2 regions of the Bradyrhizobium sp. USDA 326 genome follow, and region 2 is predicted to be linked to the other one. Evidence: predicted binding sites of a transcription regulator. Region 2 holds the regulator's gene; the other holds the start of a gene.
The links. The regulator PhoB, encoded in region 2, activates phosphate uptake and scavenging genes when phosphate is short. The targets are predictions, from matches to a motif close to TGTCATNNANCTGTCAT.
Positions count from the first base shown of each region.

Region 1 (14,631 bases), 660 kb from region 2:
GGTCGTCTAAGGATGGGAGAGACGGAAGAGAGAATGGACAAGACCCAGCCGCATCCACTGTTCAAGCTCGCGACCGAGCTCGGTCCGCTGCTCGTGTTCTTCTTCGTGAATGCGAAGTTCAATCTGTTCGCCGCGACCGGAGCCTTCATGGTCGCGATCGTTGCAGCGATGGTCGCCTCCTATGTGGTGACGCGCCACATCCCGATCATGGCGATCGTGACCGGCGTGGTCGTGCTGGTGTTCGGCACGCTGACCCTGGTGCTGCACGACGAGACCTTCATCAAGGTCAAGCCGACCATCATCTACGGCCTGTTCGCCGCGATCCTCGGCGGCGGCCTGCTGTTCGGCCGGTCCTTCATCGCCGTGATGTTCGACCAGGTGTTCAATCTGACGCCGCAGGGCTGGCGGATCCTCACGCTGCGCTGGGCGCTGTTCTTCGCCGGCATGGCGGTGCTGAACGAGATCGTCTGGCGCACCCAGAGCACGGACTTCTGGGTGAACTTCAAGGTGTTCGGCGTGACGCCCATCACGATGATCTTCGCCATCGCCCAGATGCCGCTGACCAAGCGCTACCACCTCGCGCCGGTATCGCTGGAGACCAGCGAGGCGGAGGCGGGGGATGTGAGCAAGGGGTGACGGTCTCGTGTCCCGGACGCGCGAAGCGCGAGCCGGGACCCAGGCTCGCCCCAGCAGCGCAGTCGTGGTGGCATGGGCCCCGGCTCTGCAGCGCACCGTTCGAAGAAGCGCTGCGCTGCGTCCGGGGGCACGAGCGCGGCGTCAGCTTCCTGCCTTCAACGCCTTCTCCATCTGCGGCATCAACACCGTCCGCAGATTATCCGGCGTGATCGGCCCCACCAGCTTGTAGACGATGGTGCCCTCGCGCCCGACGACGAAGGTTTCCGGCACGCCATAGACGCCCCATTCGATCGAGGCGCGGCCGTTCGCGTCGACGCCGACGCGGCCGAACGGATTGCCGTAGCGGCCGAGGAAGCGGCGCGCGTTGTCGGAGGCATCCTTGTAGTTGATGCCGACCAGCTGGAAGCGCTTGTCCTTGGCGAGCTCGGTCAGGAGCGGCGCCTCGTCATGGCACGGCACGCACCAGGACGCCCAGACATTGACGAGGCTGACCTTGCCCTTGAACGCGGCGGGATCGAGCCCCGGCACCTGGCTGCCGTTGTCCTGCAATCCCTCCAGCGGCGGCAGCGCCGTCTGCGGCGCCGGCCGACCGATCAGCGCCGAGGGAATCCGGGAAGGATCGCCGCTGCCGAGCCGGAACCAGAACAGCAGCGCAAGTCCGATGAAGGCGATCAGCGGCAGCACCATCAGGAAGGTGCGGCGCTGCGGGGGAGCGGAGGTGGACTGGTCGCTCATCGCTGCTCCGTCGCGCTGCGGCCCGAGCGGCGGGTGATGCCGCGCTCCTCAAGCTCGCGCAGGCGCTGCGTCTGGCTGCGATAGTCGAGCATGACCCAGCCGATGAGGATTGCGACCACGAGGGCGGCAGCCGCATACGACATCACGATGAAGGACGCGTAGGGACCAAGCGACATCGTCATGCGGCCCCCACTTCTTTTGACGCGTTTTCTTGACGCGAGCCGGCGGCCACGTCGCTCGAGAACGCTATGCGGCTCGCCTGCATCATCTGCAGCGAGCGGACGCGGCGGCGCAGGATTTCGTTGCGCATCGCAGCCAGGTGCAGCGTGACGAACAGCAGCGTGAATCCGATCGCCATCACAAGCAGCGGAATCAGGAACGACTTGTCGAGGGCCGAGCCGCCCATGCGCATCACCGAGGCCGGCTGGTGCAGCGTGTTCCACCAGTCGACCGAGAACTTGATGATCGGCAGGTTGATGGCGCCGACCAGGGTCAGCACCGCCGCGGCGCGCGCCGCGCGCGAGGGATCGTCCACCGCGCGCCACAGCGCCATCAGGCCGAGATACATCAGGAACAGAATCAGCACCGAGGTCAGCCGCGCATCCCATTCCCAATAGGTGCCCCACATCGGCCGGCCCCATAGCGAGCCCGTGAGCAGCGCGAGGAAGGTGAAACTGGCGCCGATCGGAGCTGCCGCTTTGGCGGCGACGTCGGCCAGCGGATGCCGCCACACCAGCGTGCCCAATGATGCGATGCTCATCACGCCCCAGACGAACATCGACAGCCAGGCATTGGGTACGTGGATGAACATGATCTTCACGGTCGCGCCCTGCTGATAGTCGTCGGGCGCGAGCGCAGCTTGATAGAGACCGATCGTGAGCAGGATGATTGTCGCGGCCGCCAGCCACGGCAACACCCGCGCTGTCAGCGCGAGGAACCGCGTGGGGTTGGCGAGGTCGATCAGCGTCATGGTATCCTGATAATCACCGGGGGCCGCTCAGGCAATCAGCACGAAAGCCCGTCGCGAAAGTTGATCGGGGTCAAGATCCGTCGAGCCCATCTCAGTCGAGGCCATGCCGCAGGCTTGCTGCGGCCGCGAACGGGCCGATCACGAGGCTAACCAGCGACAGCGCGCAGAGAATCGAAAACGGCGCGCCGAAGGTCATCGGCCCGACGATCACCGCCTGCGAGGCCGCAACCCCGAAAATCAGCACTGGAATCGACAGCGGCAGCACCAGCACGGCCATCAACAGCCCGCCGCGATGCAGCGTCACCGCAAGCGCCGCGCCGATCATGCCGGTGAAGGTCAGCGCCGGCGTGCCCGCCAGCAGCGTCAGCGCCACCGCGCCGGTTGCAACCATGTCGAGGTTGAGCAGCAGGCCGAGCACGGGGGTTGCGACAATCAGCGGCAGGCCGGCGGCCAGCCAATGCGCCAGCGCCTTGGCGGCACAGGCGAGTTCCAGCGGCGTCCGGCTCATCGTGATCAGGTCGAGCGAGCCGTCCTCGTGGTCGGCCATGAACAGCCGGTCCAGGGTGAGCAGGCTCGCCAAGAGCGCGCCGAGCCACAGGATCGCCGGCCCGAGCCGCGATAGCAGCGCCAGGTCCGGCCCGACCGCGAACGGCATCAGCACCACCACGGTCAGGAAGAACAGCACCCCGATCAGCGCCCCGCCGCCGACGCGCAGCGCGATCCTGATGTCCCGGCGGATGAGGGCGGCAAGGGCGGTCATGGGGTGGCCCTTTGGCCAGTGAAGTCGTCTTGTGAGCCCAGCTCCCGCCTTCGGCAAACTGCGCTCCCTCCCCCCTTGTGGGGGAGGGCGGGGGAGAGGGGTACCCCCGGGCGAGGTGCTTGCTCGGGGCTATCTTCCAGCAACAGAACGCCCACTTTTCCAACGCAAGAATCGAGAGAGCGCGTCGTGTGGCACCCCCCTCCCTGACCCTCCCCCACAACGGGGGAGGGAACGGAGAGAGCGGAGCTTGGGCATTCGGAAAGCTGAGGGTGCATCGAAATCACGCCACACCCCCGATCCGCAGCTCCCGCGCTTCGATCCCGAGCGGGGCGTGGGTCGCCGCGATGATCATGCCACCGCCAGCGAGATGATCGCGCATCAGGCCGCCGAACATGTCCTGGCCGGCCACATCAAGCGCGTTGGTCGGCTCGTCCAGCAGCCAGACCGGCCGGCGGACCGTCAGCAGCCGGGCCAGCGAGAGCCGGCGGCGCTGGCCGGCCGACAGGAATCCGGCAGGCAGATGGGTGGCGTGGTCGAGGCCGACAGTGGCGAGGGTCGCGGCGGCGTCGCCGCGCTCGCCGCCCAGGAAAGCGGCCCAGAACGCCAGGTTTTCGGCCACGGTAAGGGCCGGCTTCAGGGCATCGCGATGGCCGAGATAGTGGCACTGCTCCGGCACCGTCAGCTCGGCATCGCCCCCGTCCAGCGCGATCGTTCCGCCGGCGGGAACGAGCAGGCCCGCGATCAGCCGCAGCAGCGAGGTCTTGCCCGATCCGTTGCGACCCATCACCGCGACGGCTTCGCCCGAGGCGGCCGTGAAACCGAGGCCGGCGAACACCTCGCGTCCGCCCCGCACGCATCTGAGCTCGTGACCGGAAAGCCGCATCTCGCCTCGTTTCAACCCGCTCAAAGCCAGGCCTCAGGAAATCTTGGGGTAGCGCATGGGAATTTTTGGCTCGCGGATTGCTGCGGCACGATTGTGGCTGTGGCGGCGCCGTTAGAAAGCTTCTATAAGCCCGGAACTACTCGATGCAGCAACTCAACCTGCCCCTGCAAGCGGCCCAGCCTGATACGCTGACGGTGTTAAAATACCCTGCCGGGTATAGCTAACAATTGGGATCTCCTACATGACCTCGCTCGACAGCTTCAAATGCAAAAAGACCCTCAAGGTCGGCGCCAAGACCTATGTGTATTACAGCCTGCCCACGGCCGAGAAGAATGGTCTGAAGGGAATTTCGAAACTTCCCTATTCGATGAAGGTCCTGCTCGAGAACCTGCTGCGCAACGAGGACGGCCGCTCGGTCAAGAAGGAGGACATCGTCGCGGTATCGAAATGGCTGCGCAAGAAGTCGCTGGAGCATGAGATCGCCTTCCGCCCCGCGCGGGTCCTGATGCAGGACTTCACCGGCGTGCCCGCGGTGGTCGACCTCGCCGCGATGCGCAACGCGATGCAGAAGCTCGGCGGCGACGCAGAGAAGATCAATCCGCTGGTTCCGGTCGATCTGGTCATCGACCACTCCGTGATCGTGAACTTCTTCGGCGACAACAAGGCCTTCGGCAAGAACGTCACCGAGGAATACAAGCAGAACCAGGAGCGCTACGAGTTCCTGAAATGGGGCCAGAAGGCGTTCTCGAACTTCTCCGTCGTGCCGCCCGGCACCGGCATCTGCCACCAGGTCAACCTCGAATATCTGGCTCAGACGGTCTGGACCAAGAAGGAGAAGATGACGGTCGGAAGGAAGACCGGCACCTTCGAGGTCGCCTATCCCGACTCGCTCGTCGGCACTGATTCGCACACCACCATGGTCAACGGTCTCGCCGTGCTCGGCTGGGGCGTCGGCGGCATCGAGGCGGAAGCCTGCATGCTCGGCCAGCCGCTGTCGATGCTGCTGCCCAACGTCGTCGGCTTCAAGCTGAAGGGTTCGCTGAAGGAAGGCGTCACCGCGACCGACCTCGTGCTGACCGTGACGCAGATGCTGCGCAAGCTCGGCGTGGTCGGCAAGTTCGTCGAGTTCTTTGGCCCGGGCCTTGACCACCTCTCGGTCGCCGACAAGGCCACCATCGCCAACATGGCGCCCGAATATGGCGCGACCTGCGGCTTCTTCCCGGTCGATGCCGCCGCGCTCGACTATCTCAAGACCTCCGGCCGCTCTTCCGCGCGCGTTGCGCTGGTCCAGGCCTATGCCAAGGCCCAGGGCCTGTTCCGCACCGCCAAGTCGCCGGATCCGGTGTTCACGGAAACGCTGACGCTCGACCTCGGCGACGTCGTGCCGTCATTGGCCGGCCCGAAGCGGCCCGAAGGCCGCATCGCGCTGCCCACCGTCGCGGACGGCTTCTCGCTCGCGCTCGCCAGCGAGTACAAGAAGGCCGAGGAGCCGGCGAAGCGCTTCGCCGTCGAAGGCAAGAACTTCGATCTCGGTCACGGCGACGTCGTGATCGCCGCGATCACCTCCTGCACCAACACCTCGAACCCGAGCGTCTTGATCGGTGCCGGCCTGCTCGCGCGTAACGCCGCTGCGAAGGGCCTCAAGGCCAAGCCGTGGGTGAAGACCTCGCTCGCTCCCGGCAGCCAGGTGGTCGCGGAATATCTCGCCAATTCCGGTCTCCAGCCCTATCTCGACAAGGTCGGCTTCAACCTGGTCGGCTTCGGCTGCACCACCTGCATCGGCAATTCCGGTCCGCTGCCGGAGGAGATCTCGAAGTCGATCAACGACAACGGCATCGTCGCGGCCGCCGTGCTCTCAGGCAACCGCAACTTCGAAGGCCGCGTCTCGCCGGACGTGCAGGCGAACTATCTGGCTTCGCCGCCGCTGGTCGTCGCCTATGCGCTCGCCGGCAGCGTCACCAAGAACCTCGCCACCGAGCCGCTCGGCGAAGGCAAGGACGGCAAGCCGGTGTATCTGAAGGACATCTGGCCGACGACGAAGGAAATCAACGCCTTCATGAAGAAGTTCGTGACCGCGTCGATCTTCAAGAAGAAGTATGCCGACGTGTTCAAGGGCGACACCAACTGGCGCAAGATCAAGACGGTCGAGAGCGAGACCTATCGCTGGAACATGTCTTCGACCTATGTGCAGAACCCGCCCTATTTCGAAGGCATGCAGAAGGAGCCGGAGCCGGTCACCGACATCGTCGAGGCGCGCATCCTCGCCATGTTCGGCGACAAGATCACCACCGACCATATCTCGCCGGCCGGCTCGATCAAGCTCACCTCGCCCGCTGGCAAATATCTCAGCGAGCACCAGGTGCGTCCGGCCGACTTCAATCAGTACGGCACGCGCCGCGGCAACCATGAAGTGATGATGCGCGGCACCTTCGCCAACATCCGCATCAAGAACTTCATGCTGAAGGGCGCCGACGGCAACATTCCGGAAGGCGGCCTCACCAAGCACTGGCCCGACGGCGAGCAGATGTCGATCTACGACGCCGCGATGAAGTACCAGGAAGAGAAGGTGCCGCTGGTGGTATTTGCCGGCGCCGAATACGGCAACGGCTCCTCGCGCGACTGGGCCGCGAAGGGCACGCGCCTGCTCGGCGTGCGCGCCGTGATCTGCCAGAGCTTCGAGCGCATCCACCGTTCCAACCTGGTCGGCATGGGCGTGCTGCCGCTGACTTTCGAGGAAGGCACCTCCTGGTCGTCTCTGGGCCTGAAGGGCGACGAGAAGGTGACGCTGCGCGGCCTCGTCGGCGACCTCAAGCCGCGCCAGAAGCTGACCGCGGAGATCGTCTCCGGCGACGGTTCGCTGCAGCGCGTTTCGCTGCTCTGCCGCATCGATACGCTGGACGAGCTCGACTACTACCGCAACGGCGGCATCCTGCATTACGTGCTGCGCAAGCTCGCGGCGTAAGCGCGGATTTGTGAACGATGGCTCACTGCGAAGTGAGTAGAAGCCTAAACGAAGGCGGCCTATCAAAGGCCGCCTTCGCGCGTTTGCGGTACGCTTCAGATGGGCCCGCCCGGCGGAAGACCGTCCCTTGGACGGTTGCCTGGACGGATGAACGTACCGCGCCCCGTAAGACTACGGTGACCATCCGGCGATAAGATTCCCCTTCCCACGAGCAATGGTGTGCGGCGTTCGACATGACGACAATGACGGCTTCTCATCTGATTTCGCGCTGGTCCAGTGCCCTCTGGTCGGGAGCTTTCGGCATCTGCGCGATCATCGCCGTCATGCGTCCCGCTCACGCTGATCCCCGCGCCGTTGTTGAATTGTTTACCTCGCAGGGCTGCTCGTCCTGCCCGCCCGCCGACCAGATTATCGGCGATCTCTCGAAAGACCCGTCGATCATCGCGTTGAGCATGCCGATCGATTATTGGGACTATCTCGGCTGGAAAGACACGCTGGCGGACTCGCGCTTCTCGGCACGGCAGCGTGCCTATTCGCGCATGCGCGGCGATCGCGAGGTCTACACGCCGCAGGCCGTCGTCAACGGCTCCACGCATGTCATCGGCAGCGATCGCGCCGGCATCGAGAATGCGATCGGCAAGACCGACAAGGGCAGTGGCGTGATGACCGTGCCGGTGACGATGTCTCTGTCGGGCAAGCACATCAACGTCTCGGTGGCCGCAAGCAAGGAGCCTGCGGTCTCGCACGGCGAGGTCTGGATCTGCTCGATCGCCAAGTCGGTGCCGATCGCGATCACCCGCGGCGAGAATCGCGGACAGCAGGTCACCTATCACAACGTGGTGCGCAACCTGCTCAAGGTCGGCGATTGGACCGGCCGTCCGGAAAGCTGGTCGGTGCCGATCGAGAACCTCACGCGCGATGGCGTCGACGGCGCGGTGGTCTATGTCCAGGATGGCAGCCGGGAGAAGCCCGGCCCGATGCTGGGCGCGGCTTATACGTCGCTGCATTGATTTTCTAGCGTCGCACTCTGCTGTTCCGGGGCGCGCCTGTTGGCGCGAACCCGGAATCCATTTCTCAGCTTGTGTGATGGTAGATGGGATTCTCAGGTGCGCAATTGCGGACCAAAGTTCGCGCTTCGCGTGCCCCGGAATGACAACGTGCCGGACACATCCCGACACAAACAAAAAAGGACCAACTTGCGTTGGCCCTCCTTGCCGTGCGTACAGACCCGATCCTGTTCGACCCCGGGGGGCTGGGGGCTGAGGAATCCGGAACCGAAAGGACCGGGTCAACGCACAGGATTCTTTATCGCAGTGCAGGGCGGCAGGCGGTGGGCGGAAAAGCGGCGATACTATGATTCCTGCTAACGATCCCGTGACGGTTTGCCGCGACAGAGTTCCACCCTTGCGTGTGTCCCGCCTCGCAGCCGATTCGATGGGTTGAGCCCCTTGCGGCGCGGAACGGTTGGCGCAATCATGCAATTGTCATGAGCGCGGCTCCGCGGACGGTCTTCGCCGACGCGTTCATGTCTTGCGATGAGGAGGCGCTTCCCATGAGCCTGATGTCGGAGGATGCCGATCCGAGCGAGCAGCGCGCGGCGGCGCGCCCCGCCGCTGCGAATGCGCAGCCGAACCGGGTGACGTTCAACCGGCTCGAGCTGCACCGGATCCTCAATCTCTACGGCCGCATGGTCGCCGACGGCGAGTGGCGCGACTACGCCATCGACTTCCTGAAGGACCGCGCCGTGTTCTCGGTCTATCGCCGCGCCTCGGAAGTGCCGATCTATCGCATCGAGAAGGACCCGCGGCTCGCGCGCAAGCAGGGCATGTACAGCGTGATCTCGGCGACCGGGCTGATCCTGCGCCGCGGCCACGAGCTGGAACGGGTGTTGCTGGTGATCGATCGGAAGCTGGCGGTGGTGTGACGACCTGCCCTACTTCTCCGGCACCGTGCTTGCACCCTCGCCGAGGTCGCGCTGCATCATCACCGTGTCCAGCCAGCGGCCGAATTTCAGCCCGACATTGGGATGTGTGCCGATCATCTTGAAGCCGGCCCTGGTGTGCACGCCGATCGATCCGGCATTGGCGGAGTCGCCGATCACGGCGATCATCTGGCGGAAGCCGCGCGCCTCGCATTCGGTGATCAGCCGTTCCAGCAGCTTTGAGCCGACACCGCGGCGGTGGAAGGAGGGATCGAGATAGATCGAGTTCTCCACCGTGAAGCGATAGGCCGGCCGCGGCCGGTAGGCGCCGGCATAGGCATAGCCGGCGATCCTGCCGTCGAGCATGGCGACGAGATAGGGATAGCCGCCGTCGATCAGCGTGCGGTAGCGACGCGTCATCTCGGCGAGGTCGGGCGGCTCCAGCTCGAACGTCGCCGTGCCCTCGCGGACGGCCTGCTGGTAGATGGCGGTGATGGCGGGAAGGTCGGCCTCTGTGGTGGGCCTGATTTCGGGTGCGGACATGGGGGAAGATTAAAGCCTTCCCGCGGCTGCCGGAAGGGGCTCCGCCGCCTCCACCCCCGTCATTGCGAGCGCAGCGAAGCAATCCAGAAATGCATCCGCGGAGGGACTCTGGATTGCTTCGCTGCGCTCGCAATGACGGGGAGGGGATCACGGACCCAAACAAAAACCCCGGCCTTTCGGCCGGGGTTCGTGTCCGTTCTCTCTCGTCGTTGCGCTTACTCGCGCTGGCCGAGCAGCTGCAGCAGCAGCGTGAACAGGTTGATGAAGTTCAGGTACAGCGACAGCGCGCCCGTGATGGCCGCACGCTCTGCGATGTCACCGCCGGCCGAGGCGTAGCCGTAGATGTAGTCGTTCTTCAGCCGCTGGGTGTCCCAGGCGGTGAGGCCCGAGAACACCAGCACGCCGACCACCGACACGATGAACTGCAGCATCGAGCTGGCCAGGAACAGGTTCACCAGGCTGGCGAGGACGATGCCGATCAGGCCCATGAACAGGAACGAGCCCATCCCGGTCAGGTCACGCTTGGTGGTGTAGCCGTAGAGGCTCAGCGCACCGAAGGTCGCCGCGGTGATGAAGAACACCCGCACGATCGAGGTGTGCGTGAACACCAGGAAGATCGACGACAGCGAGATGCCCATCAGCGCCGAGAACACCCAGAACAGGATCTGGGCGGTCGAGGGGGCGAGACGGTTGATGCCCGCCGAGATCACGAACACCATCGCGAGCGGCGCGAGCATGAACAGCCACTTCAGGGGGCTGACGAACATGGCGTAGCCGAACGGCGTCAGGAACAGCTTGCCGACGCGGACCGCTTCCGGGGTCGGAACGTCGGTCACGGCGGCCATGTAGACGCCGAGGGCGGCAAGGCCAGTGATGGCCAGGCCAATGGTCATGTAGTTGTAGATGCGCAGCATGTAGGCGCGCAGGCCGGCATCGACCGTCGCGGCGTCAACGCGCCCGGCGGCCCTGCCGAAAGGAGAAGCGTAGTTACGGTCTAGGTCCGACATGGTCGAAATCCCGCTGGTTGGCCGGTCCGGCATGAGGGTCGCCATGCCGCCGGTTCGTCAAATTCTATCTCGGATACCGATGCCAGCCGACTAAATTTTGGCTAACAATCGGGACTCCGAACCCATTCGATATGTGGGAAACTAACACATTCGCTGCAACCGTCCACGCGCGGCCGAATGTCGCCCTCACCCACAATCCAGACGAGCAGTCGTGGTTAATAGCAGGAATCGTGCAATTCCGCTCCCGTGCGGCGACCCGCTACATTTTGTCACAAATTCCGCAACACCGTCGCGGGCTTTTTGTTCAGCGCCAGCAGCGTGCCGGCGAGGCCGAGCCCGACCGTGACGACCAGCGCGGCCGCGACCACGCCGGCTGCGCTGCCGGCCTGCCAGACGAAGCTGAGCGTCATCAGCCGCGTCACGATCATCCAGGCCGCGATGCTGCCGGCGATCACGCCGAACACCGCGGTCGCGAGCCCGATCAGCAGGTATTCGAGGGCATAGGCGCCCAGCAGCCGCAGCCGCGTCGCGCCCAGGGTCTTCAGGATCACCGCATCATAGACCCGGTGGCGGTGGCCGGCTGCGAGCGCCCCGCCGAGCACCAGGATCGCCGAGATCAGGGTGACGGCACTGGCGCCGCGGATCGCCAGCGCCAGGTTGGTCACCACGGAGCCGACCGTCTCCATCACCTCGCGCACGCGTACGCTCGTCACCATCGGATAGGCGTCGGCCACCTGCTTGATGATCTTGCCGTCGCCCGCGGCATTGCCGCCGGCCTCGGTCAGCGTTGCGATATGGGTATGCGGGGCGCCCTTGAAGGCGTTCGGCGAGAAGACCAGGACGAAGTTGATGCCGAGCCCTTGCCAGTCGATGGTGCGCAGATTGCCGATTCTCGCCGGGATGTCGCGGCCGAGCACGTTGACCACGATCTCGTCGCCGAGCTTGAGGCCGAGCCCTTCGGCGATCTTCTTCTCCATCGAGACCAGCGGCGGTCCGGAATAATCGGGGCTCCACCATTCGCCCTCGACCACCTTGGAACCTTTCGGCAGCTCGCCGGTGTAGGTCAGGCCGCGGTCGCTCTGCAGCACCCATTCGGAATCGGTCGTCGGCTTGAGTTCCTCGGCGCGAACGCCGCGCGCGGCGACGATGCGCCCGCGCAGCATCGGCACGTCCTCGACCTTCGCGCCGGGAGCGATCTGGCGCAGATAGAGGTCGAACTGCTCGGCTTGCGCGCTCGGGATGTCGATGAAGAAAAAGGATGGCGCCTGATCGGGCAGAGCTGCGAGGAACTGCCGGCGCAAATTGCCGTCGATCTGGGTGATGGTGACGAGCACGGCCAGCCCGAGCCCCAGCGACAGCACGACCGAGGGCGTCAGCGCGCCCGGCCGGTGGATGTTGGCGATCGCCAGCCGCAGCATCGGCAGCCGCGTCCGCGGCAGCCGCCGCGCGCCTGCCATCAGCAGGGCGGCGATGCCGCGCAGCAAAACGAACACGACGACCGAGGAGGCGACGAACACCGCGGCGATGCGCTTGTCGAAGGCGAGGCCGATCACGACCGCGATGAGCAGGGCGATCACGAGCCCCATGAACAGGAGATAGCCCGCGCGCGGCCGGTGCCATTCCGAGCTGATGGTGTCGCGGAACAGCGCGGCCACCGGCACGTCGTGCACGCGGCCGAGCGGCCACAGGCCGAAAGCCAGCGCGGTCAAGAGGCCGTAGACGAAGGACAGCGCGAGCTCGTCGGCATGCACGGCCGGCACCACCGGCAGCGGGAGCAGCTTGCCGAACAGCCCAACGATCGCGAAGGGCATCGCGGCGCCGAGCACGAGGCCGATCACCGAGCCGATGCCCGCGAGCAGAATGACCTGCGCAAGATAGATGCCGAAGACGTCGCGCCCGGTCGCGCCGACGGCCTTGAGAGCCGCGATCACCTCGAGCCGGCGGTCGATATGGCTCTTCACGGCATTGGCGACGCCGACGCCGCCGACCAGCAGCGCCGCGAGGCCGACCAGGGTCAGGAACTGCGTGAAGCGGTTGATGTTGCGCTCGAGCTGCGGCGAGGCATTGGAGCGGCTGCGGATCTCCCAGCCGGCCTGCGGCGCGGCGTTGCGGGCGTCCGCGATGAAGGCTTCGGTGGCGCGCTCGTTGTTTGCGGTATCGGGCAGCTTGACCCGGTAGACCCAGCGCACCAGGCTGCCGGGCTGGATCAGGCCGGTGGCGCGCAAGGCCGTCTCGCTGATCAGGAAGCGTGGCCCGAAGCCGATGCCGCCGGCGAGCTTGTCGGGCTCGGCTTCGACCGTAGAGCGGATCTGGAAGGTCGCCGCGCCGATGGTGACGCGGTCGCCGGTCCTCAACGAGAGCCGCGCCAGCAACGTCGGATCGGCAGCGGCGCCGAACGCGCCGTCACGCTCGGCGAGCAGGTCGGACATCGGCAGGGGCGGCGCCAGCGTCAGCCGTCCCAGCATCGGATAGGTGTCGTCGACCGCCTTCATCTCGACCAGCGCCAGCTTGCCGTCAGCCGCGCGCGCCATGCCGCGCAACGTCGCCGCCGTCGACAGCGTGCCGCGCGAGCGCAGGAAGGCGACCTCTTCAGGCTTGGCCTCGCGCTGGAACAGCACGAAGGAGACGTCGCCGCCGAGCAGCGTGCGGCCCTCGCGCGCGAGCCCATCGCTCAGGCTCGCGGACACCGAGCCGACGCCGGCGATCGCCATCACGCCGAGCGCGATGCAGGCGATGAAGACATAGAAGCCGCGCAGGCCCCCGCGCAATTCGCGCAGGGCGTAGCGCAGCGACAACGCGATGCCATTGGGCTTCGCGAACGGTTCGACGGTCGCGCTCATGCCGGCGCAGACTGCGTGTCGATGCGCCCCGAGCGCAGGCGGATGACGCGATCGCAGCGATGCGCGAGCGAGGAATCGTGCGTGACCAGCACCAGGGTCATGCCGCGCTCGGCGTGCTTGCTGAACAGGAGATCGACGATCTGTTTTCCGGTTGTCTCGTCGAGATTGCCGGTCGGCTCGTCGGCGACGAGGATCGCGGGATCCGGCGCCAGCGCGCGCGCGAGCGCAACGCGCTGCTGCTCGCCGCCGGAGAGCTGCGCCGGATAGTGATGCTGGCGGTCGCCGAGCCCGACCGATTGCAGCTCCTGCGCCGCGCGCCGCGCAGCATCGGGATTGCCGGCAAGCTCGAGCGGCACGGCGACGTTCTCCAACGCCGTCATGGTCGGAATCAGATGGAAGGACTGGAAGACGATGCCGACCTGGCGGCCGCGGAAGCGGGCCAGCGCGTCCTCGTCAAGGGCATTGAAAGGCGTGCCTGAAACCACCACCTCTCCGCTATCAGGACGCTCCAGCCCCGCCATGACCATCAGCAGCGTGGATTTGCCCGAGCCTGACGGGCCGATCAGGCCGATCGTCTCGCCCGAGGCGACCCGCATGCTGATATCCTTGAGGATGTGAACGCGTGCCGCGCCCGTGCCCAATGAGAGATTGACGTTGGAAATGGCGATGGTGTCCGCGGCGGTAGCGGCGAGCGATGAGGGTTCGATGCGAGTATCCATGGTCCGGTCATATGGCAACTCCGACAGCGCGGTCGAGAGGCGTTACGGATTGTTCATGCACATAGCCGTGTTGATGCTCGCTTTGATGACGATCGCGCCCCCCGCTTGGGCACAGGCGACAAGGCCGATCAAGCTTGTCGTTCTCGGCGATTCCCTCAGCGCCGGCCTCGGCCTCCCGGCCCAGGAGGCGTTTCCCCAAAAGCTCAAAAAAGTCTTGCAAGCCAAAGGCATAGGGGTCGACATGATCAATGCGGGGGTGTCCGGCGACACCTCCTCCGGCGGCCGCGACCGGCTCGATTGGTCGGTGCCCGATGGAACTGACGGCGTCATCGTCGAGCTCGGCGCCAATGACGCGTTGCGCGGCATCGATCCCGACCTGACGCGCGCCGCGCTGACCGACATCGTCCAGCGGCTCAAGGCGCGCAACATCGCGGTGATGCTCTGCGGCATGCTGGCGCCGCCGAATTACGGCGCCGACTATGCCGCGCGCTTCAATTCGATTTATCCGGATCTGGCGAAAAAGATGAATGTGCCCCTCTACCCGTTCTTCCTCGAGGGCGTTGCGGCCGACGCCAAGCTCAATCAGGCCGACGGCATTCATCCGACTGCGGCCGGCATCGACATCGTCGTCGCCAACATCCTGCCCACAGTGGAG
Region 1 is NZ_JBMGQA010000001.1:2,769,579-2,784,209, forward strand. Features, by position in the region: gene ABIG06_RS13245 (septation protein A) at 34-636, shown strand; gene ABIG06_RS13250 (DsbE family thiol:disulfide interchange protein) at 778-1,371, opposite strand; gene ccmD (heme exporter protein CcmD) at 1,368-1,553, opposite strand; gene ABIG06_RS13260 (heme ABC transporter permease) at 1,550-2,341, opposite strand; gene ccmB (heme exporter protein CcmB) at 2,433-3,101, opposite strand; gene ccmA (heme ABC exporter ATP-binding protein CcmA) at 3,382-3,984, opposite strand; gene acnA (aconitate hydratase AcnA) at 4,226-6,946, shown strand; gene ABIG06_RS13280 (DUF1223 domain-containing protein) at 7,180-7,956, shown strand; gene ABIG06_RS13285 (DUF2794 domain-containing protein) at 8,499-8,870, shown strand; gene ABIG06_RS13290 (GNAT family N-acetyltransferase) at 8,880-9,410, opposite strand; gene ABIG06_RS13295 (Bax inhibitor-1/YccA family protein) at 9,626-10,417, opposite strand; gene ABIG06_RS13300 (ABC transporter permease) at 10,687-13,257, opposite strand; gene ABIG06_RS13305 (ABC transporter ATP-binding protein) at 13,254-13,976, opposite strand; gene ABIG06_RS13310 (arylesterase) at 14,032-14,631, shown strand, end outside.
Region 1: a site for PhoB is predicted at 8,418-8,434, ahead of ABIG06_RS13285 (DUF2794 domain-containing protein). Genes of this name have one in related genera too.

Region 2 (14,631 bases):
TCAAGGCGCCGCCCTACATCTTCCAGGCTTACAAGGATCCGGTGGCCGCGACGGTGACGCTGACCGGCTATGTTCCCGACAACAATGTCCATGCGGCGATCGCCACCAGTGCCTCGCGAAAGTTCTTCACCGAGAAGGTCGTTGACAATCTCAAGGCCAGCATCGGAGCACCCGGCTCCTTCAGTCCGGTCGTGGTCGCAGCGCTTGGCGCGCTGTCGCGGCTGTCGACCGGTACGCTCGTCGTCTCCGACCGCGAGGTGAAGCTGTCGGGCGATGCGCTGTACGAGGGTGCCGCCAATGACATCCGCGCAGGCCTCGGCAAGGACTTCCCGAAAAGCTGGCAGTACAAGCCGGAGATCACGGTAAAGCCCGCGGCGGGCCCCGTCGATGGCACCGTGTGCCAGCAATTGTTCTCGGAGCTCCTGACCAAGGGCAAGATCCGCTTCACGGCCAAGCGGGCCGACATCGATCCTGACTCCGCCGGCATCCTCGATCGTCTCATCGAGACGGCGCTGCGCTGCCCCACCACCAATATCGAGGTCGCCGGGCATACCGACGCCGACGGCGAGGACAACTTCAATCAGGCTCTCTCGGAAAAGCGCGCGCAGACGGTGATCGACTACCTCGTCAAGGCCGGCCTGCCCGCCAGCCGCTTCACCGCGGTCGGTCATGGCAGCACGCAGCCCGTCGCCGGCAACGACACCGACGAAGGCAAGGCGCAGAACCGCCGCATCGAATTTCTGGTGAGGTGACGATGCCCTATCTCGTCTCGTTCCATCTGGGCTGGCTGATCGGCTCGCTGCTGCTGGGCTTCTGCATGGGCTGGATCTCGGTGGTCCAGCGCGGCAACGGCACCTCGAAGGTGATGGCGCGCTGGCTCGCCGCGCTCGCCGCTGCGCTGGTGGCGGTCTCGCTCGCCCATGTGGTCCCCGGCCGCTTCGGCTACTGGCTCGATCTCGGCCTGATCATGTTCGCCTGCTACCTCGTCGGCTGCACCATCGGTGCGTGGTTGCGCGATCGCGTGGTCTCGCGCACCGCACCTCCAGCCGCTCTGTGATGTTGCCGTGCCCCCTCACCGAAGGTACGGGGTGCGCGCGTCCGCCGCGGCCTTTCGGCGCGTCAGCACCCCGTCAACTGGCCGCTTCGATCGCCCTCTTTCAACAGGCAGGCCTGCCCCATAGATTGACGTCGGCTTAAGGCGTGACGGAACATTGTGCGGCCGAAATCATCAAAACTTCATGGCGTCTGCGCAGGATTGCCATGGAGATTCGCGTCGAGCCCTTGCCGCCGAAAGCGCCAAATCGTGCATCAGGAGCCGCAACCCTGCCTAAAATATTGAACGCACGTGTTTTTGTTCGAATTGGCGAATTCCACTCTGCCCGAAAACGCGCTAGTGGAGGGGCAGGGGGCATCCGCGATGCCGGAGCCGGCGGCGAGGATTCGTTGATTGCCTGTGCGCCGTCCGCCTGTCCACCGGCCACCCTGGCCGCCGAAGTGTTGTTCGAGGTCTAGATGCTGGAAGCCATACGCAGGGCGATGTCGTTTCTGCGCCAGAAGCAAGTCCTGCATAAGCTTGGAGTTGTGATCAGCATCGCGGTCATCGGTATCGCTTGCTATGTGCTCTACCACATGCTGCGAGGCATCGATTTCAACGAGGTCCTCGAGGCGATCAAGAGCACCGAGCCGAGTCAGATTGCGATGGCGGCGCTGTTCGTCGCTGCGGGTTATTTCACCCTGACCTTCTACGACCTCTTCGCCACGCGCGCGATCGGCCATGCCCATGTGCCTTATCGCATCAACGCGCTCGCGGCCTTCACCAGCTATTCCATCGGCCACAATGTCGGCGCCAGCGTCTTCACCGGCGGTGCGGTGCGCTACCGCATCTATTCGGCCTATGGGCTGAACGCGATCGACGTCGCAAAAATCTGCTTTCTCGCCGGCCTGACTTTCTGGCTGGGCAATGCCGCCGTGCTCGGCCTCGGCATCGCCTATCACCCGGAGGCCGCCGCCTCGATCGACCAGCTTCCGCCCTGGCTGAACCGGACGCTGGCGCTGATGATCATCGTGGCGCTGGTCGGCTACGTGGTCTGGGTCTGGACCCAGCCGCGGGTGGTCGGCCGCGGCCCCTGGACCGTGGTGCTGCCGGGCGGCCCGCTGACGCTGCTTCAGATCGCGATCGGCATCGTCGATCTCGGCTTCTGCGCGCTGGCGATGTATGTCCTGGTGCCGGACGAGCCCCATGTCGGCTTCGTCGTGGTTGCGGTGATCTTCGTCTCGGCCACCCTGCTCGGCTTCGCCAGCCATTCCCCGGGGGGGCTCGGCGTGTTCGACGCCGCCATGCTGGTCGGTCTCTGGCAGATGGATCGGGAGGAGCTTCTGGGTGGCATGCTGCTGTTCCGCGTCCTCTATTATCTGTCTCCTTTCGTCTTATCTGTAATCTTGCTGACGCTTCGCGAAGTTATCATCGGCGCGCGATCGAAGCGCTTGCAACAGGCGGCGCTCAAGCTGGATCCCGGCCCGGTGCGTGAAGCCGCCTACGTGAGAGAGCGCAGCGACGGCGGCGCCTGACCGGTGCCAGAGTCCTTAGGACAATCCCCAGGAGAAGCCCGTCCCGATGGCGATCGACGCTCCATCTTCTCCCCCCGCCCAGCCCTGGTCCGACCGGCTCCGGCACTCGACCGTCATCCTGATTGCCGCGGCGCTGGCGCTGTCCGTCGTGGCCTCCCTTGGCGAACTGTCGGCGCTGCACGCCGCGATCGTGTTCCTCTGCATCGCCGCGGCTGCCCTGATCCCCTGGCGGCTGCATGATCGCGCCGCTTCGCGCGACGACGTCAGGCGCATCAACCCGGTCGAGAGCGCGGCGGTGGCTGCGGTGGTCGCCGGCATGCCGGATCCGGCGGTGCTGCTCGACCGCGCCGGCCGCGTCATCCACCTCAACGCCGCGGCCGCCCAGCTCGCGCCGGCGCTGCGCAGGAACGAGCTCGCCCAGTTCGCGCTGCGCTCGCCGGAGATCATCACGGCGCTGCGCGAGGCGATCGCCACCACCGAGCCGCGGCGCGCGACCTATCTCGACCATGTTCCGGTCGATCGCTGGATGGAGCTGATGATCACGCCGGTGCCGGTGCCGACCAGCTTCGGCGGCGCCGACAAATGCATGCTGATGACCTTCCACGACCAGACGCCGCTGCGCCGGGTCGAGGAGATGCGCGCCGACTTCGTCGCCAATGCCAGCCACGAGCTGCGTACGCCACTGGCCGCGCTGTCGGGCTTCATCGACACGCTGCAGGGCCAGGCCAAGGACGATCCCAGGGCGCGCGAACGCTTCCTCGGTATCATGCACAACCAGGCTACGCGCATGGCGCGCCTGATCGACGATTTGCTGTCGCTGTCGCGGGTCGAGCTGTCGGCCCATGTCCGGCCCGACACCCTGGTCGACCTCATACCGATCATCCGCCAGGTCGCCGACGGGCTCGAGCCGCTGGCGCGCGAGCGCCAGGTCGAGGTGGAGATCGATCTGCCGGAGCCGCCGGTGATGATCGCGGGCGACCGCGAGGAACTGCTGCGCTTGTTCGAGAACCTGATCGAGAACGCGCTCAAATACGGCGCCTCCGGCGGACGCGTCATTGTGTCGCTGACATCAGGCATCGCCGCTGATGGAACTCAGGAAATCCGGGTCTTGGTCCGCGATTTCGGCCCCGGCATCGCTCCGGAGCACCTGCCGCGGCTGACCGAGCGCTTCTACCGGGTGGACGTGGGCGACAGCCGCTCGCAAGGCGGCACCGGCCTCGGATTATCGCTGGTGAAACATATTCTTAACCGCCATCGCGGCCGCCTTCTGATCGAAAGCGTGCCCAAACAGGGCGCCACTTTCACCGCCTGTTTTCCCCAGGCGAAGACTTCGGCGTGACCTGAAATTCAAGCAATTTCAGTTGCTTGTCGGTGTCATCCAGCCGTCACGAAACCTTCGTAAAAGCACAGCCGACCGCCCCTAAACGAGCGGCGCGGGGAGCGCGATCGGGCGCGGATGGCGCTTCGTTCCCCCTGTATGGAGACCAGCATGAATTTCATCAAAACTATGGTTGCTGCGGGCTTGGTCGCCGCAACGACGACGGCGGCCTTCGCCGCCGATATCACCGGCGCCGGCGCGACGTTCCCGTTCCCGATCTATTCCAAGTGGGCTGACGCCTACAAGAAGGAGACCGGCAACGGTCTGAACTACCAGTCGATCGGCTCCGGCGGCGGCATCAAGCAGATCCAGGCCAAGACCGTGACCTTCGGCGCCACCGACGCGCCGCTCAAGGCCGAGCAGCTCGAGAAGGACGGCCTCGCTCAGTGGCCGATGGTGATGGGCGCGATCGTTCCCGTCGTCAACCTCGAGGGCGTGAAGCCCGGCGAGCTGGTGTTCGATGGCGAGACCCTGGCCGCCATCTATCTCGGCAAGATCACCAAGTGGGACGATGCCGCGATCAAGAAGCTCAATCCGAACGTGAAGCTGCCGTCGGAAGCCATCACCGTGGTCCGCCGCTCGGACGGTTCCGGCACCACCTTCAACTTCACCAACTACCTCTCCAAGGTCAGCGCGGACTGGAAGAGCAAGGTCGGTGAGGGTACCGCGGTCGAGTGGCCGGTCGGCGTCGGCGCCAAGGGCAACGAGGGTGTGTCGGGCAACATCGGCCAGACCAAGAACTCGATCGGCTATGTCGAGTACGCCTATGCCAAGCAGAACAAGCTGACCTACGCCGGCCTCGTCAACAAGGCGGGCAAGACGGTGCAGCCGACCGTGGAGGCGTTCCAGGCGGCCGCCTCCAACGCCGACTGGGCCAAGGCTCCGGGCTACTACGTCATCCTGACCGATCAGCCCGGTGACAAGTCCTGGCCGATCACCGCGGCGACTTTCATCCTCATGCACAAGTCTGCCACCGACAAGGCGGCCTCGCAGGAAGCCATCAAGTTCTTCCGCTGGGCCTTCAAGAACGGCGGCAAGATGGCAGAGGAGCTCGATTACATCCCGATGCCCGACAGCGTCGTCCAGCAGATCGAGAAGACCTGGGCTGCCGAGATCAAGAGCTGAGCGCTCTCCTCTCATGTCCCGGACGCGGTGCAGCATGAAATGCTGCACCGATGAGCCGGGACCCACAAGAACCAGGCCCCGGATAGGCCAGCGCATCCGGGGCACAGAACCAAAACAAGCGTATACATAAACGGGTACAGGGGATCGGCGTGGCAGAGATGGCCGTTCAGAGCGATGCAATCGACGACGCCGGACCGTATGATCGCGCCAAGGCCTTGAGCGCGTTCAAGCTCGGCGACGTCACTTTCTACTGGATCACGCGGCTTTCCGCGATCTCGGTGCTGCTGATCCTCGGCGGCATCATCATTTCGCTGATCGTCGGCGCGTTCCCGGCGATCAAGGAATACGGCCTGTCGTTCCTGTGGACGCAGCGCTGGGCTCCTTCCGCCGATCCGCCCGTGCTCGGCGCGCTCGGGCCGATGTACGGCACGCTCGTCACTTCGTTCATCGCGATGCTGATCGCCATTCCCGTGGGACTCGGGATTGCGATCTTCCTCACCGAGCTCTGTCCGCAATGGCTGCGCCGCCCGATCGGCATGGCGGTCGAGCTGCTCGCCGGCATTCCCTCGATCATCTACGGCATGTGGGGCTTCTTCGTGCTGGCCCCGTTCCTGGCCAACACCTTCCAGCCCTTCATGATCCGGGTGTTCGAGGGCGTGCCCGTGCTCGGCGCAATCTTCGCAGGTCCCCCGTCCTATCTCAGCCTGTTCAATGCCGCGCTGATCCTCGCCATCATGGTGCTGCCCTTCATCACCTCGATCTCGGTCGACGTGTTCAAGACGGTGCCGCCGGTGCTGAAGGAAGCCGCCTACGGTGTCGGCTGCACCACGTGGGAGGTCGTGCGCAGCGTGGTGATCCCCTACACCCGCGTCGGCATCATCGGCGGCGTCATGCTGGCGCTGGGCCGCGCGCTCGGCGAGACCATGGCGGTGACCTTCATCATCGGCAATTCGTTCCGCATCTCTTCATCGATTTTCGCCCCGGGCACCACGATCTCGGCGGCGATCGCATCCGAGTTCGCCGAGAGCGACGGTCTGCACCAGTCCGGCCTGATTCTGCTCGGCCTGCTCCTGTTCGTGCTGACGTTCTTCGTGCTCGCAGCCGCGCGGCTGATGCTGATGCGCCTGGAAACAAAGGCGGGGAAGTGAAGCCATGAACCCGATCTATTTACGCCGCCGCCGCTGGGACATCGTCATCCGCGGGCTCTGCATCGCCGCCGCCGCCTTCGGCGTCACCTGGCTCGCGCTGATCCTGATCACGCTGCTCTACAACGGTCTGGCCGGGCTCAACCTTCAGGTCTTCACCGCAGACACGCCGCCGCCCGGATCGACCGAGGGCGGCCTGCGCAACGCCATCGTCGGCTCGCTGATCATGACCGTGATCGGCGTCGGCATTGGCGCGCCGCTCGGCCTGTTCGCCGGCACCTATCTCGCCGAGTACGGCCGCAACGACAAGCTGACCTCGGTGATCCGCTTCATCAACGACATCCTCTTGTCGGCGCCCTCGATCATCATCGGCCTCTTCATCTACGGCGCGGTCGTGGTGCCGATGCGAGGCTTCTCGGCCATCGCCGGCGCGCTGGCGCTCGCCGTGATCGTGATCCCGGTCGTGGTGCGCACCACGGAGGACATGCTGCTGCTGGTGCCGAACCCGCTGCGTGAAGCCGCCAGCGCACTCGGCCTGCCGCGCTCGCTGGTGATCAAGCGTATCGCCTACCGTGCGGCGCGCTCCGGCCTCATCACCGGTGTGCTGCTCGCCACTGCCCGCGTCGCCGGCGAGACCGCGCCGCTGCTGTTCACCGCGCTGTCCAACCAGTTCTTCAGCCTCGGCCTGGACAAGACCATGGCCAACCTGCCGGTGACCATCAACAACTTCGTGCAGAGCCCCTACGCCTACTGGAAGCAACTCGCCTGGAGCGGGGCGCTGCTGATCACCCTGACTGTGCTTGCCCTGAACATTGGCGCCCGCATCCTTGGTGCCGAGAGGACCGCAAAATGAGTGAAATGTCTGTTTCCGTAAGCGCGCCGACCGTTCATCCCGGCTCGCAGCCGCTGGCCGAGGCGCCTGCCAAGGTCACCGCGCGCAACCTCAACTTCTACTATGGTGAGCACCATGCGCTGAAGAACATCAATCTGGCGCTCGGCACCAATCGCGTCACGGCCTTCATCGGCCCGTCCGGCTGCGGCAAGTCGACCCTGCTGCGTATCTTCAACCGGATGTACGACCTCTACCCGGGCCAGCGCGCCACCGGCCAGCTGTTGCTCGACCACACCAACATGCTCGACCCCAAGCTCGACCTCAATCTGCTGCGCGCCCGGGTCGGCATGGTGTTCCAGAAGCCGACCCCGTTCCCGATGACGATCTACGAGAACATCGCCTTCGGCATCCGCCTCTACGAGAAGATCTCGAAGTCCGAGATGGATGATCGCGTCGAAAAGGCGCTGCGCGGCGGCGCGCTGTGGAACGAGGTCAAGGACAAGCTCAACGCCTCCGGCCTGTCGCTCTCCGGCGGACAGCAGCAGCGCCTCTGCATCGCCCGCACCGTCGCGGTGCGGCCCGAGGTGATCCTGTTCGACGAGCCCTGCTCGGCACTCGATCCGATCTCGACCGCCAAGGTCGAGGAACTGATCCAGGAATTGTCGGAGAACTACACGATCGCGATCGTCACCCACAACATGCAGCAGGCGGCCCGCGTCTCCGACAAGACCGCCTTCATGTATCTCGGCGAGTTGATCGAGTTCGACGACACCAGCAAGATCTTCACGTCGCCGAGCGACCGGCGCACGCAGGATTACATCACCGGCCGGTTCGGCTGAGGAGACGGAACATGGGTTCTGAACATACCGCAAAGGCTTTCGACACCGACCTGCAGGAGCTCACCCGCCTGGTCGCCGAGATGGGCGGGATCGCCGAGCGCATGATCGTCGATTCCGTCGACGCGCTGATCCGCCGCGACGTCACGCTCGGTCAGCGCGTCGTCACCACCGACGCCGAGCTCGACATGCTGCAGAAGCGCATCGAGGAGCGCGCCGTGCTCACCATCGCCCGCCGCCAGCCGATGGCCGTTGATCTGCGCGAGATCGTCGGCGCCATGCGCGTCGCGACCGATCTCGAGCGCATCGGCGATCTCGCCAAGAACATGGGCAAGCGCGTCGCAGCGCTGGAGACGGATTTCCATCCGCTGAAACTGTTCCGCGGCCTGGAGCACATGACCGACCTCGTGCAGCAGCAGGTCAAGTCGGTGCTGGACGCCTATGCCGCGCACGATCTGCCGGCGGCGATGGCGGTGTGGAAAGGCGACGAGGAAGTCGACGCCATCTGCACCTCGCTGTTCCGCGAACTCCTGACCTACATGATGGAGGATCCGCGCAACATCTCGTTCTGCATCCATTTGATGTTCTGTGCCAAGAACATCGAGCGGATCGGTGACCACGCCACCAACATCGCCGAGACCGTGTTCTACATGATCGAAGGCCAGGCGATCACCGACAAGCGGCCGAAGGGCGACATGACGACCTTCGCCACGACGGTGCCGAATACCTAAGGAGCGACGACAACATGGGCGCACGCATCATGGTGGTTGAGGACGAGGAAGCTCTCACCGAGCTTCTCCGCTACAACCTCGAAGGCGACGGCTATGACGTCGAGACGGTGATGCGCGGCGATGACGCCGACACCCGCCTCAAGGAGCACATTCCCGATCTGATCGTGCTCGACTGGATGCTGCCGGGCCTGTCGGGCATCGAGCTATGCCGGCGGCTGCGCACCCGTCCCGAAACCAAGCAGCTGCCGATCATCATGCTCACCGCGCGCGGCGAGGAGAGCGAGCGGGTGCGGGGACTTGCGACCGGTGCCGACGATTACATCGTCAAGCCGTTCTCGGTGCCGGAGCTGCTCGCGCGCGTGAAGGGTCTGCTCAGGCGCGCCAGCCCCGAGCGGCTCGCCACCGTGCTCGCCTACGGCGACATCGAGCTCGATCGCGACAAGCGCCGCGTGGCGCGCTCGGGCCGGCCGATCGATCTCGGCCCGACCGAATATCGCCTGCTGGAGTTCTTCCTGGAGCATCCCGGCCGCGTGTTCTCGCGCGAGCAGCTGCTCGACAGCGTCTGGGGCCGCGACATCTACATCGACGAGCGCACTGTCGACGTCCACATCGGCCGCCTGCGCAAGCTGCTCAATCTCGGCCGTGAGCAGGATCCGATCCGCACCGTCCGTGGCGCCGGCTATGCGCTGGACGATCGGTTCGCGAAGGCGGAGCAGACGTAAAGCTCTGAACTAGCGAGCCGCGGCAACAATCTTGGTCGTCACCCCGGGGCGCGCGTAGCGTGAGCCCGGGATCCATAATCACAGGGCTTTGTTTGGCGAAGACTCGGAGTGACCATCTCGCGCAATCACTGCGCCCTGTGGTTATTGATCCCCCGCCTCCGCGGGGACGACACCGAGTAAGCCGAGCCGTCAGCGTGTGACGGCTGCAGTCAGCTAAATCCGCAAACTCACCGCGTGCCCGGCTTCGCCGGTGCGCGCCGCCGATCCGCTGCAGGCTGATACGCCACGCGCGAATGCTGGGCGCAGTAGGGCAGGCCCGAGAGCGCCTTGCCGCCGCAGAAGAAGAAATCCGGGCTGGAGGGATCGCCGACCGGCCAGTGGCACGTCGCCTCGTTCAATTCCAGCAGCGACAGCCGCTGGCTCATCGGCACCACGTTGTCGTAGGTGACGGGTTCGGCCTCCACCTCGACCTCGAAGGCCTGCGCCAGTGCGGTGTTGCCGCGGGCGACGGGGCGGGTCACCCGCATCATGTGCTGCGCAGGCCGGGCCTTGCGCGGCCGGGGCGCTGCCGATGAAGGGCTCTTGGCGCGGCCGGACAAGCCGAGCCGGTGCACCTTGCCGATCACGGCATTGCGGGTCACATTGCCGAGCTCCGCCGCGATCTGGCTGGCCGAAAGTCCGGCCTCCCAAAGCTTTTTCAGCTGCTCGACGCGATCATCGGACCAGGTCAAAACCGTCATTGCACCCTTTCCCTCGCTGCGCGCCTGCCATCCTGGGGCCTTCGCAGCGATTGCCTAAGCCTTGAAAAACCCGTGCCGTCAGAATCCCTTAAGGCTCGCCGGGCGCGCTCAAGACGCCCGAACGTTTACGCCGGTACATGAGGACTCTTGGGATCAGAACTGCTGCACGAGATGTCGTATCTGACAGTCCAAACGCTACAATATGGCGTGACTCCCGCGCAAGAGTCCGCCGACTCGCGTCCACATGTTCCGTGGTGAAAATCCCGCAAAATCGGCACCGCAAGACTACGGATTTAGCATTTCGCGAGGCTTTCCAGGCGGCATTGACACCCGTCTTGCCAAGCATAAGATAGCCCCACGTGCCGCCCTTAAAAGGCGGCACGTTTCGTTTTCCGGGCCGGTCAATGGTGCGTTGCGCAATGCACGCATCACACCGTCCGCAACATTCAAGTGACGTCATGACTAACAGCGCCGCGCCGCATTTGCTCCCCGTTTTCGCCAGGGCCGACCTCGGTTTCGAGCGCGGCGAAGGCTGCTGGCTGATCGCGACCAATGGGGATCGCTATCTCGATTTCACCTCGGGCGTGGCGGTGAATGCGCTCGGTCATGCCCATCCCACGTTGGTCAAGGCGTTGCAGGAGCAGGCGACGAAGCTCTGGCACATGTCGAACCTGTTCCAGAGCCCGGACGGCGAGAAGCTCGCGGCGCGTTTGTGCAACGAAAGCTTTGCCGACTTCGTGTTTTTCTGCAATTCCGGCGCCGAGGCGCTGGAAGGTGTGATCAAGCTGGTGCGCCACCACCACTTCTCCAAGGGGCGTCCCGAACGCTATCGCATGATCACCTTCGAGGGCGCCTTCCATGGCCGCACGCTGGCGACGCTGGCCGCCACCGGTTCTGCAAAATACCTCGAGGGCTTCGGCCCGCCGATGGACGGCTTCGACCAGGTGCCGCATGGCGACCTCGAAGCCGTCAAGAAGGCGATCGGCCCGCATACCGCCGGCATTCTCATCGAGCCGATCCAAGGCGAGGGTGGCGTTCGTTCTGCGCCTCCCGCCTTCCTGAAGGCGCTGCGCGAGCTCTGCGATGAGCACGGCCTATTGCTCGCCTTCGATGAGGTGCAGACTGGCATGGGCCGGACCGGTGAACTCTTTGCCTACAAGCGCACCGGCGTCGTGCCCGACGTGATGTCGCTGGCGAAGGCGCTCGGTGGCGGTTTCCCGATCGGCGCGGTGCTCGCCACCGCCGACGCTGCGCGCGGCATGGGGCCGGGCTCGCACGGTTCGACCTTCGGCGGCAATCCGCTCGCGATCTCGGCCGCGAACGCCGTTCTCGACGTCATGCTCAAACCCGGCTTCTTCGGTCACGTGCAGAAAATGTCGCTGCTGCTGAAGCAGAAGCTCGCCTCCGTGATCGACCGCCATCCCGAAGTCGTCAGCGAGGTGCGCGGCGAGGGCCTCCTGATCGGCATCAAGGCCGTGGTACCCTCGGGCGATCTCGTCGCGGCGCTGCGCGCCGAAAAATTGCTCACCGTCGGAGCCGGCGACAATGTCGTGCGCTTCCTGCCACCCTTGATCGTTACCGAGGCGGAGATCGAAGACAGCGTCGGGCGGCTCGAACGCGCCTGCACCGCAATCTCTTCCAGCCAGACCAAGCGGGCGGCAAGCTGATGAGCAAGACGCCCAACACGACTCCAAAGCACTTTTTGGACATCAACGAGCTGCCGCTGTCGGAGCTCAAGAGCATGCTCGCCGCCTCATCGGCCATGAAGGCGAAGCAGAAGGCGCACCAGCCGGTCAGGCCGCTTGAAGGCAAGACGCTGGCGATGATCTTCGAGCGGCCCTCGACGCGGACGCGGGTGTCGTTCGATGTCGCCATGCGCCAGCTTGGCGGCGAGCCCATCATGCTCACGGGCGCCGAGATGCAGCTCGGTCGCGGCGAGACCATCGCCGACACCGCGCGGGTGCTGTCGCGCTATGTCGACGCGATCATGATCCGCATCCTCAATCACGAGGCGCTGCTGGAGCTTGCGGCCTATGCGACCGTGCCTGTCATCAACGGCCTGACCCGGCGGTCGCATCCCTGCCAGGTGATGGCCGACCTCATGACCTATGAGGAGCATCGCGGCCCGATCGAGGGCAAGACGGTGGCCTGGACCGGCGATGACAACAACGTGCTGGCGTCCTGGGCGCATGCCGCCGAGCGCTTCAAGTTCCAGCTCAACGTCGCAACACCTCCTGAACTCGCGCCGAAGAAGGCAATGCGCGACTGGATCAAGACGTCAGGTGCGCCGATCGTGCTCGGCACCGATCCGGAAGCCGCTGTGCGCGGCGCCGACTGCGTCGTCACCGACACCTGGGTGTCGATGGGCGACAAGGAGGGCGAGCACCGCCACAACGTGCTCAAGCCCTACCAGGTCAATGCCAAGCTCATGTCGCTGGCCAAGCCCGATGCGCTGTTCATGCACTGCCTGCCAGCCCATCGCGGCGAGGAGGTCACCGACGAGGTGATCGACGGTCCGCAATCGGTCGTGTTCGACGAGGCCGAAAACCGCCTGCACGCGCAGAAGGGCATTTTGGCCTGGTGCTTTGACGCGGTGAAATAGCGGGGGCGTGTGGTGGCGTTGCTGTCGCCCCGCGCGCCGCGATCGTCCAGGATCAGCGCTCGTCCTGCTCGCTTGTCCGGAACGATGGCGGAATACGTGGTGGTAGCCGCCCCCTTCCATTCTCAGCCCTCCGACCCCAGATAACGGCCCATGGTTTCCCAATCCCCTGACATGAAAACCGGGCCAGAAGGCCCGGTTCGCGCACCATCGGCGGTTCCGATCGATGACGCCGTGTTGCCCTACGAGGTCGACGCGCTCGATGTGCGCGGGCGGCTGGTGCGGCTCGGCCCGGCACTCGACGATATCCTGACCAAGCACGATTATCCCGCACCCGTCGGCAAGCTGCTGGGTGAAGCCATCGTGCTGACGACGTTGCTCGGCACCGCGCTGAAATTCGAGGGGCGTTTCATTCTCCAGGCCCAGACCGACGGTCCGGTCTCGTTCCTGGTCGTCGACTACATGGCGCCCGATCGCCTGCGCGCCTATGCGCGCTTTGACGCCGCGCGCCTCGGCGAAGCCAAAGACCCGGGCGCGCTGCTCGGCCGCGGCCATCTCGCCATGACCATCGACCAGGGCCCCGACATGAGCCGCTACCAGGGTCTGGTTGCGCTCGACGGCGGCAGCCTGGAAGACGCCGCGCACGAATATTTCCTCCGCTCCGAACAGATCCCGACGCGCGTGCGCCTTGCGGTCGGCGAGGAGTGGCGCTCGAGCGACGGCGGCAAGCATCGCTGGCGGGCCGGCGGCATGCTGATGCAGTTTCTGCCGAAGGCGCCGGAGCGCGCCCGGCAGGCCGATCTGCATCCCGGCGATGCGCCTGAAGGTGTCGAAGTGCACAGTGTCGCCGAAGACGACGCCTGGGTCGAGGCGCGTTCGCTGATCGAGACCGTCGAAGACGTCGAGCTGATCGATCCAGAACTCTCGGGCGAGCGGCTGCTCTACCGTCTCTTCCACGAGCGCGGCGTGCGCGTGTTCAATCCGCAGGTCCTCAAGGCGCAGTGCTCCTGCTCGCGCAATGCGGTCGCCTCGATGCTCAAGAGCTTTTCGCCGGACGATCGTGCCGCAATGGTCAAGGACGACAAGGTCGTCGTCACCTGCGAGTTCTGCTCATCGGTGTACCAGTTCACGCCGCACGAGGCGGGCGTGGAAGACGCGTAGGTATTTCTTCCGTCATTGCGAGCGCAGCGAAGCAATCCAGACTGCCGCCGCGGAGGGGTTCTGGATTGCTTCGCTGCGCTCGCAAGGACGGTGGGGAGAGAGCGTGCCACACCCTGCTGCGCCCCTTAATTCAACACCCGCTTGTTGTCGGGACTGTCGAGCGAGAACGTCGGTACGTCGATCTCGAAGCGCTCGCCGGTTTCGCTGACCATCTGGTAGCTGCCGGTCATGAAGCCCGAGGCGGTCGAGAGCGGCACGCCGGAGGTGTATTCGAAACGCTCGCCGGGGGCCAGGATCGGCTGCTCGCCGACCACGCCCTCGCCCTTCACCTCCTGCTGGCGGCCGGAGGCATCGGTAATGATCCAGTGCCGCGTCTTGAGCTGCACGGTTTCCTCGCCGGAATTGGTGATGACGATGGTGTAGGACCAGAAATAGCGCGAGCGGTCGGCCGACGACTGCTCCGGAACAAAGTTCGGCTCGACGGTCACTTCAATCTGGCGGGTCACGGCGCGGTACATGGCTGCCATAATAGCCAAATCCGTCCCGGAACCAAACGCTGGAGACGGCTTTGGCGACATCGTCCCGCCAGAATTCGAAGGGAAGGACACCCTCAAAGGGAGATTCCCTTATATGATCCGGCCGCTTTGCGAGACGACGGCGGGATCGTTACATTCCTTCAATGTCGTTATTTGCGGAGCGTTTTTAGGCCCCCGATGACCATTGCCGACCAAGTGACGGGATCGACGATCGCGGGGGCTGCGGAAGCCAAACCCGCAGGGACCAAGCCGCGTGCC
Region 2 is NZ_JBMGQA010000001.1:2,106,439-2,121,069, reverse strand. Features, by position in the region: gene ABIG06_RS10200 (OmpA family protein) at 1-752, shown strand, start outside; gene ABIG06_RS10195 (hypothetical protein) at 755-1,057, shown strand; gene ABIG06_RS10190 (hypothetical protein) at 1,261-1,512, shown strand; gene ABIG06_RS10185 (lysylphosphatidylglycerol synthase domain-containing protein) at 1,513-2,568, shown strand; gene ABIG06_RS10180 (ATP-binding protein) at 2,615-3,907, shown strand; gene pstS (phosphate ABC transporter substrate-binding protein PstS) at 4,058-5,071, shown strand; gene pstC (phosphate ABC transporter permease subunit PstC) at 5,230-6,219, shown strand; gene pstA (phosphate ABC transporter permease PstA) at 6,224-7,069, shown strand; gene pstB (phosphate ABC transporter ATP-binding protein PstB) at 7,066-7,887, shown strand; gene phoU (phosphate signaling complex protein PhoU) at 7,899-8,615, shown strand; gene phoB (phosphate regulon transcriptional regulator PhoB) at 8,630-9,337, shown strand; gene ABIG06_RS10145 (GcrA family cell cycle regulator) at 9,565-10,077, opposite strand; gene ABIG06_RS10140 (aspartate aminotransferase family protein) at 10,536-11,744, shown strand; gene argF (ornithine carbamoyltransferase) at 11,744-12,679, shown strand; gene ABIG06_RS10130 (Hsp33 family molecular chaperone) at 12,830-13,837, shown strand; gene apaG (Co2+/Mg2+ efflux protein ApaG) at 13,963-14,355, opposite strand; gene ABIG06_RS10120 (OpgC domain-containing protein) at 14,551-14,631, shown strand, end outside.